DNA from 2 places in the Mitsuaria sp. RG genome. Region 1 is predicted to be linked to the other one. Evidence: riboswitches for the same ligand, from Rfam matches in the RefSeq annotation. Region 1 holds a riboswitch; the other holds the start of a gene.

Region 1 (4,474 bases):
CAGGGTCACCCAGCGCCGTGCCAGTTCGGCGACGAAGTCCATGCGCTCGGGATGGGCCCGGTAGCAGACCACATCGGACTGGCTGCGCTCGCTGCGCCAGGCCAGGTCCTTGAAACTCACCGGCCGGGTTATGATGCGCCCGTCAAGTTCCGGCAGGGCGATGTGCATCGCCAGGTCGCGAGCGCCCAGGCCCTGTTCGCTCTGCTCCCAGCCAGGCTGGTTGTCCTGGGCGCAGATGGCCTGCAGCACCGGTACATCGCGGCGCAGCGGGCGCAGGTTGGGTTGCTCGGGGCTGGACAGGGCGAAACCTGTGGTGTTGATCACCACTTCGGCCTGCACCTCATCGAGCCAGGCCTCGACCTGGTCCAGGCAGGCGCGCTCCTTCAGGCTGGCCACGGCGATGGGCAATGGGTTCAGACCGCAGGCCTGCAGGCGCTGGCAGAACACATCGATGAACGCGGTGTTGGCCGCCTGCAGGTGCGAACGGTAGAACAGCAACGGCGCCACCGGATGCTCCGGGTTCCACTCGGCGTACCAGTCCTCGGGACAAGCCGTGCCCTTGGCTGGATGATAGACCGCCGTGCGCGGCAAGGGCTGTGGCTCGTCCCACGGGTAATCGCGCCCCAGCCACTGGCTGGCCAGGCAGTTGAACAGGTTCACCGCGTTGGCCTTGCCGCCCTGGCGCAGGAAGTGCCAGAGGCGTTCGGCCTGTTCGCCGCGAACCGTGCCCAGGTCGGTGAGCTCAGGGTCGGGGCGGTCGTCGCCGGGCACCAGGATCAGCTGTACCCCTCGCCCCGCCAGTTCGACCAGTTGCTCGACACCATAGCGCCAGTAACCGACACCGCCATGCAGTGATATCAGGATCACCTTGGCATGGCGCAGCACCTGGTCGATATACAAGTCGACCGAGGCGTGGTTCTGCACCTGCATCGGGTTGGCCAGGCGCACGCTGGGGAAATCCGCCGGCAACTGCTCGGCGGTTTCGGCGAGCAGCGCCAGGTGTGAATCGCCGCTGCAGAGGATCACCAGGTCGGCGGGGGTCTGGCCGAGATCGGCGATGCTGTCGTCCGGCACGAAGCCGCCGGGCTGGGTCCGCAGCAGGTGCATGGATCAGGCGCCCAGGGCCTGGCGCAGGCGCGCTTCCAGCTGCGCCGCGTCGAGATCCTGGCCGATCAGCACCAGGCGGGTGATCCGGGGCTCGTCGCTGCGCCAGGCACGGTCGAAATGCTTGTCGAAGCGGGTGCCCACACCCTGGATCAGCAGGCGCATCGGCTTGCCGGGGATGGCGGCGAAGCCCTTGGCGCGCAGGATGCCGAACTCGGTGACCAGCTGGGTCAGGGCATCGAGCAGCAGGCTCTCGTCGGCCTCGGGCAGGTCGATGGAGATCGAGTCGAAGGCGTCGTGGTCATGGTCGTCATGGTCATCGCCGTCGTGATGCGAGTCGTGATGGGTACGGCGACCGTCGATATGCGCCTCGGATTCGGCGCCCACGCCCAGCAACACTTCCAGCGGCAGGCGGCCGCTGCTGGCCTCGATCACCTTGACCGCCGGCGGCAGTTCCTCGGCCACCTCGGCACGGACCTTGGCCAGGCCCTCGGCGTCGATCAGGTCGGCTTTGTTCAGCACCACCAGATCGGCGCTGGCCAGCTGGTCGGCGAACAATTCATGGAGCGGCGACTCATGGTCGAGGTTCGGGTCGAGCTTGCGCTGGGCGTCGACCTGGTCCGGGTAGGCAGCGAAGGTGCCGGCGGCCACGGCCGGGCTGTCGACCACGGTGATCACCGCGTCGACGGTGCAAGCGTTGCGGATTTCCGGCCACTGGAAGGCCTGTACCAGCGGTTTGGGCAAGGCCAGGCCACTGGTTTCGATAAGGATGTGGTCGAGGTCGCCGCGCCGGGCCACCAACTCGCGCATCACCGGGAAGAATTCTTCCTGCACGGTGCAGCACAGGCAACCGTTGGCCAGTTCGTAGACGCGGCCATTGGCCTCTTCCTCTGTGCAACCGATGCTGCACTGCTTGAGGATCTCGCCGTCGATGCCCAGCTCGCCGAATTCGTTGACGATCACCGCGATGCGGCGGCCCTGGGCGTTGTCGAGCATATGGCGCAGCAAGGTGGTCTTGCCTGAGCCGAGGAAGCCGGTGACGATGGTGACGGGAAGCTTGGCCAGTGTTTTCATGTCGCGATGCCCTTGGCAGCAATGGCGCGGGCATGCAGGACGACAGCCACGGCCATGCCGGCCTGGCGCGTTCGCCACCGGATCACCCCGCCCGGTTGAAAGTCGAAAACGTCACGAGGCAGGTCTCCTGGCTTGCACCGCTGCGGCTCGCTGGCCGGTGGGCCGGCGCCTTCCCGCGCGCCTGCGCAGTGGCTGTGCCGAACCCTTCAGTGCTTACAGTTGCGGGGGCAGCCGCGGCTTGTACCGCGTTCCCGTCTTAGCTCGGGCCAACGCCCGAGAACCTCGCAGCGGCAAGGCTACGCAGTGCCTGCCTGGCGGTCAACCGCCGCGGCGATTGACGCGGGCCCGGCCCCGTGATTTGCTAGCGCATTGCGTTCAGGTGCCCCCACGGGGGTGAAACGGGAAACCGGTGCGTCGCGTCTCCATTCCAGGAGCCGACAAGGCCGGTGCTGCCCCCGCAACGGTAAGCGAGAGAAGCGTCCGGACCACTGTGCCAGCCTCAAGGCATGGGAAGGTGACGCCATGGAAGGAGCCTTGCTCCACCTCGCGAGCCCGGAGACCGGCCTGACGTGCTCACAGTACACCCCGCGGTGGGCGGGCGTCGTCGTATCACTCGGGCCAGCCGTGCCCGGGGTCGTCGCGCATGCCCGTTGCCACAACAAAAGCAGCAGAGGAACGCGTCATGCCCATCACCAGCGCCAAACACAGTATCGCCACCCCCGTCAGCCTCAGCCAGCGACTGATCGTCGCGGTCGGCGCCAGCCTGCTGGGGCTGTGCCTGGTGTACTTCGCCGGTTTCTCGCACATCGAGGCGGTGCACAATGCCGCCCACGACACCCGCCACAGTGCCGCCTTCCCTTGCCACTGAGTAAATCCGCATGATTACGCGCATCGCCCGTACCGCGGGTTTCAGCGGCCTGCTCGCGGCCCTGTTGCTGACCCTGCTGCAAAGCTTCTGGGTCGCCCCACTGATTCTCCAGGCGGAAACCTACGAATCCACTGCCCCGGTCGCCGAACAGCATGAGCACGGCGACGCCGCAGCGCCCCATGAGCATGAACACAGTGCCGAGGCCTGGGCGCCGGAGGACGGCTGGCAGCGCGTGCTGTCCACTACTGGCGGCAACCTGGTGGTCGCCGTCGGTTTTGCCCTGATCCTGGTCGCCCTCTACAGCCTGCGCGAACCGAACCGCGTGGCCACCGGCGCACTGTGGGGCCTGGCCGGCTTCGCCGTGTTCTGCCTGGCACCGACCCTGGGCCTGCCACCGGAACTGCCCGGCACCGCCGCCGCCGACCTTGGCCAGCGCCAGACCTGGTGGATCGGCACCGCCGCAGCCACCGCCGCCGGCCTGGCGCTGCTGGTGTTCGCCCGGCACTGGTTGTTCAAGGTGCTTGGTGTGGCCCTGCTGGTGATCCCGCACCTGATCGGCGCGCCGCAACCCGCAGTGCATGAAAGCCTGGCGCCGGAAGCCCTCGCGACCCAGTTCAAGATCGCTTCCTGGCTGACCAACGCCGCGTTCTGGCTGGCCTTGGGCCTGCTCAGCGCGTGGCTTTACCGTCGTTCCAGCCAGGCCTGATGCGCGATCTGCCCGTGCAGCCGGCGATGTTCGCCGGCTTTGGTTGCCGCCGTGGTTGCCCGGTCGAGACACTGGCGGTGCTGCTGCGCCAGACGCTCACCCGCCACGCCCTGCCCCTCTCGGCCCTGCGCGCCATTGCCAGCATCGAGCCCAAGGCTCGCGAACCCGGCCTGCTGGCATTGGCCGAGCGCCTCGGGCTGCCTTACATCTGCTTCGACGCCACGCACCTGACGGTCTTCGAGCCGCTGCTCAGCCATCGTTCGGCCACGGTGTACGCCCAGACCGGCTGCTGGGGCGTCGCCGAAAGCACTGCCCTGGCCCTGGCTGGCGAAAACGGCCGCCTGCATGTGCCCAGGCAGGTACTCGGCGGCGCTACCCTCGCCTTGGCGATCGGCGGATAATCCGCGCCATATTTCTGCAAGGAACCCCCATGACGGTTTATTTCATCGGTGCCGGCCCCGGCGATCCGGAGCTGATCACGGTCAAGGGCCAGCGCCTGATCCGCCAGTGCCCGGTGATCATCTACGCGGGCTCCCTGGTCCCCGCCGCCGTACTGGAAGGTCACCAGGCGCACACCGTGATCAACAGTGCCGAACTCCACCTGGAACAGATCGTCGAGGTGATGCGCCAGGCCCACGCCAATGGCGAGGATGTGGCCCGCGTGCACAGCGGCGACCCCAGCCTGTACGGCGCCATCGGCGAACAGATCCGCCACTTGCGCG
Region 2 (4,474 bases), on a different contig from region 1:
GCGCTGGAGTAGCGCTCATCCACATAGCGCAGGCCGATACCGGCATCGACGGCCTGGCCGAAGCCCTTGCTCAGCCACAGGTTGGCGGTGCGCCGCGGCACATCCTGCGGGCGGTTGCCGGCGCGGTCGTTGACCGTGCCGTTGTCGCCTTCCTCCAGGAAATCGTCGTACTTGGCCCTCACCAGCGCGGCGTTGGCCGAGAGCTGCCACTGGTTGCCCAGCGCCAGTTCCAGGCTGGCCTCCAGGCCGTCGGAGGTCTGCTGGCCGGCCTGCTGGCTGTCGTGGGTGAGCGGGTTGTACACCGGCAGTTTCTTCTTGACGATGTGATAGGCCGCCAGCGTCCACTCGCCACGGGTATCCCAGAAACGTTGCTTGAGGCCGATCTCGGTCTGCTTCGCTTCGGTCAGCTCCAGGCGCTTGTTCGGGCGCTGGGTGAGCAGGTCACCGACGCCGTCCTCGCTGGTGGAGTACTGCCCGTACAGCGACAGGTCGTCGGTGAGCGCGTACACCAGCCCGGCGCGCCAGTTGCCGCCTTGCAGGCTGCGGTCGCTGCGGGCGTTGTTGACCAGGTCGTCACGGTCGATGTGGTTCTGGTCGCGGCGGATGCCGGTGACCAGCGCGAGGCGGTCGCTCAGCTGGGTGCGGTTCTCGGCGAACAGGGCGAAGGTGTCGACCTTGGACAGCGTCTGCGCGCGGGTCGGGCTGAGGCTGTGGAAACCGCCCGGAGCCGGATGCCACGGGTCGAGCGGGTCGCTGCTGCCATCGCTGTAGGGCGAGTTGCTGTCGACGTTGAAGCGGATGCGGTTGTATTCGGCGCCGACCACGGTCTTGCTGGCCAGGCCGAACAGGCCATGGTCGAAGGTAAAGCTCTGGCGATCGCCGAGCTGCTCCTGGTTATGGCGAATCTCGAGGAAGCTGCCGCGCTGGATCACGCCGTTGGCGGCGTCCCAGGCGTAGGACTCGGCGTTGCGCCACTGGCGGCGGCTCTTGATGTAGTACAGCTGGTTGCTGGCGATGACACTGTCGCTGAGGGTCCAGTCGGTGGTCAGGCGCGTCCACTCGTCGTGGTAGCGCTGTTCGTCGTTGCTGACGTTGTAGTTCTTGCGGCGCACGCTGCTGCGCAGGTGCCCGTCGATCAGCGGGGTGCCGTAGTAGTTGGCTGGTTGCGCATCGCCGCGTTCGTGGGCGAGGGTGAAGCTCAGGTCGTCGCTGGCATCGAAGCGCAGGGCGGCGCTGAGGGCCAGGCTGCGCGAGTCGGTGCGGTCGACCCAGCCGTTGCCGGCCTGCTGGTTGAGGGTCACGCGGTAGCTCAGCCGCTCGCTCAGGCTGCCGCCGCTGTCCAGGCCCAGTTGCTGGCGGTCCCAGGAGCCGTAGCCCAGGCGCAGGTGGTTGCGGATGTCACCGGCGAACGGCTTCTTCGGCACCACGTTGACCACCGCGCCGGTGGCGCCTTCGCCGTACAGCACCGAGGAGGGGCCGCGGATCACGTCGATGCGTTCGACCATCCACGGGGCGACCGGGAAGGTCAGGGTGCCGGCGCCGGCGTACAGGCGCGAGCCGTCGAACAGGGTCATCACCGAACTCTGCCCGGTGAAGCCCCGGGCCGACAGGCCGGTACCGCCGTCGCCCGGTGTGCCGATGAAGGTCAGGCCCGGCGAGCGGGTCACGGCGTCCTGCACGGTGAGGTTGTTGCGCTGCTGGATCTGCGCCTCGGTCAGGCTGCTGGTGCTGGCCGGGGTGTCCAGGGCGCTGAGGTTCAGGCGCGAGCCGGCCGGGGTTGGCGTGGCCAGGTCGATGACCTGTGGCTCGCGGGTGTCGGTGATCGCCGTGGAGGGCAGGGTGAGGGGCGCCACTTCATGGTCGTCGGCCAGTGCTGGCAGGGACACGGCCAGGCAGGCCGCCAGGGTGTGAAGCTTGTTGATTCGGGACATGTCGTTCCACTGCTGCAGGAAGGAATGGATCCCGGTGGAAAACACGCAACGGCGAAGCGCGCACGCAGGCGCGCGCGGATACCGGCCTGCGCCCGCCCACCGCGGGTTGCCAAGTGAAGCCTCAGGCCGGTCTCCGGGCTTGCGAGGAGCATGAAGCCTTCACCTTCCCATGCGTGCGCACAGTGGTCTGTCGAAGGATTCGCTCGCTTACCGTTGCGGGGGCAGCGCCGGACTTGTCGTGACAACGACGCACCGGCTTCCCGTTTCACCCTGCGCGCGGCGGCGCAGGACACCTGAAACTGGCGCGCATCTGACCATCGAACGGGTGGCGAGTCAATCGCCTGGGTGGCAGGAAAATATCTGGTGGGGCAATGGGTTAGCTGCAATTGCGTTGTCGCTGATCGCGGGGCAAGCCCGCTCCCACGGCGATACCCTGGCAGCTCCAGGCAATCGGATCGTGGGAGCGGGCTTGCCCCGCGATGGGTTCAGCGCCCGCGCCGACGCGAAACCCGCGCCTCGATATTCTTGCGTCCGATCAGCAGCGCCGGCTTTTCCACCACCGGCTCGTCTGCCAGCCACTTGTACATCACCAGGCAGTCCACCAGGCCCAGCTCGGCATGGCGGTAAGCCCTGGGCAGGCGGCCGACGGTCTCGAAGCCGAGCTTGTGCCACAGCGCCACCGCCACCTCGTTGCTGGCCACCACCGAATTGAACTGCAGGGCCAGGAAGCCCTCCTGGCGCGCCAGCTTCTGCGAGTGCTCGCACATCAGCCTGGCCACGCCCCGGCCGCGGGCCTGCTCGCAGACCATGTAGCCGCAGTTGCCGACATGCCCGCCGGGGCCGGCGGCATTGGCCTTGAGGAAGTAGGAGCCGAGCAGCACGCCGTCGTCCTCGGCCACCAGGGTGCGCAACGGGGTTTCCAGCCACAACCGACGCGCCTGGTCGACGTCCAGGGCCGGGTCGAAGGCGTAGGTCTGGCGGGCCTGGACAATGGCCTGGAAGGTCGGCCAGAAGCGTTCGAAGTCTTCCGGGGTCATGGGGCGTATCTGGATCATGGTGGTTCCTGCACGGGCTGAACCGCCAAGTCTGGGTGTCGCGGCGCCGTCGCGCAAGGGCGGCGGCGCCATGAAGTTTCAGGCGCCAGTCTTGCCCACGGCGTCCAGCGCCCTGGCCGAGTAGACCAGCGCGGCGCCGGCGTTCATTGCCACCGCCACGCCCAGGGCCTCGGCGATCTCCTCGCGGGTGGCGCCGTGCTTGACCGCCTGCTGCGAATGCACGGCAATGCAGCCGTCGCAGCGGGTGGTGACGGCGACGGCCAACGAGATCAGCTCACGGGTCTTGGCGTCCAGGTGATTGGTCTTGGCCCCGGCGCCGCTGGCGGTCGCGTAGCCGGCCACGGTATCGGGTGAGAGTTGCTTGAGATCGCCGATGCCGGCCATCAACTGCTTACGGTAGGCGTCCCAGTCCATCATGCTCATCGTCTTCACCTTGTCAGGTTGGCAACAGGAGCATTCAGGCTAGTCGATATTTCGCTGGAGGGGCTGGCCCCAGGGAGAATGGATCAAGCCCGGGACCTGTTCGAATCACTGGTCAATCGGTCGGTACCCGGCGCAGCGCCGCCGCCAACGCTACGGTCAGTGCCACTGCCAGGCCCATGGCGAGGCCGATGGTCACGGCAACCCCCAATCGTTCCAGCAACCCCGCCATCGCCAGGTAGAATGCAATCACTCCCACCGCACCAATGGCATTGCCCCGCACCATCGCCGCCATCCCGGCTCGGCCGCCCTGCACATGGGCGAACACCACCAGCGGCCAGGCGATCACCGGAATTGGCGCCAGCATGCCGCTGGTGGCCGGCCCCAGCCAGCTGGCCAGGCTGGTGGTGATCATCAGCAGCGAGGTGGCCGATACCATGCGCAAGGGAATCTCCCAATACCGCTGCCGGGGACGGGCGAGGGTGTCGGGCCTGGGCTCGCGGCCACTGGCGCGGATCAGCACGCCGATCAGCAGCAGCGCCACGGCCACCGACAGGTAAAGCCCACCCCAGTGGGTGAAGGCATAGGCCGCCAGGCCGTAGAACAGGATCGCCAGCAGCACGGCCGGGGCGATATCGACCCTGCGCGTGGCGAACAGGTAGAAGGCGTAGGTGGCCTGCACCGCCGCCAACCCACCCAGCGCGCCGGGCACCGCGCCCAGGGCGAAGCCCGTGCCTTGCTCCAGGCACAGGAAGGTCATCACCAGGGCCGAGGTGATCGGCAGACCGGACAGCAGCCCGCCGAGCAGTCCGCCCCAGCGCCGCGAGGCGAGGGAGATGGCCCACATCAGCAGCGGGGTGACCAGGAGTTTCAGGTAGAAAAGGGTCATTACGCGAGGTTCCGGTTCTGCAGGGTACGCGCCCGCCGTCGGCATTGGGTGGGGCGCGGGTCGATCAGCCGCGGCTGGCCTCAAGGGCCTGGGCGAGGTCGGCGATGATGTCGTCGCTGTGCTCGATGCCGATCGACAGGCGCACCATGTCGCGCGGTACGCCGGCCTTCTCCAGCTCT

Evidence for each region. A riboswitch is a leader RNA that binds a small molecule or an ion and turns the genes downstream of it on or off. The one in region 1 is predicted to bind cobalamin.
Region 2: linked by a shared signal. The riboswitch ahead of POF53_RS15935 (TonB-dependent receptor) and the one ahead of POF53_RS17450 (CbtB domain-containing protein) in region 1 are both predicted to bind cobalamin.

The regions. Positions count from the first base shown of each region.
Region 1 is NZ_JAQMYQ010000031.1:6,379-10,852, forward strand. It holds gene cobN (cobaltochelatase subunit CobN) at 1-1,107, opposite strand, end outside; gene cobW (cobalamin biosynthesis protein CobW) at 1,111-2,178, opposite strand; cobalamin riboswitch at 2,279-2,478, opposite strand; cobalamin riboswitch at 2,538-2,760, shown strand; gene POF53_RS17450 (CbtB domain-containing protein) at 2,861-3,046, shown strand; gene POF53_RS17455 (CbtA family protein) at 3,057-3,752, shown strand; gene POF53_RS17460 (cobalamin biosynthesis protein) at 3,752-4,153, shown strand; gene cobM (precorrin-4 C(11)-methyltransferase) at 4,183-4,474, shown strand, end outside.
Region 2 is NZ_JAQMYQ010000027.1:12,401-16,874, reverse strand. It holds gene POF53_RS15935 (TonB-dependent receptor) at 1-1,931, opposite strand, end outside; cobalamin riboswitch at 2,039-2,243, opposite strand; partial or broken gene POF53_RS15930 (GNAT family N-acetyltransferase) at 2,483-2,986, opposite strand; gene POF53_RS15925 (carboxymuconolactone decarboxylase family protein) at 3,065-3,403, opposite strand; gene POF53_RS15920 (hypothetical protein) at 3,522-4,295, opposite strand; gene POF53_RS15915 (bifunctional O-acetylhomoserine aminocarboxypropyltransferase/cysteine synthase) at 4,360-4,474, opposite strand, start outside.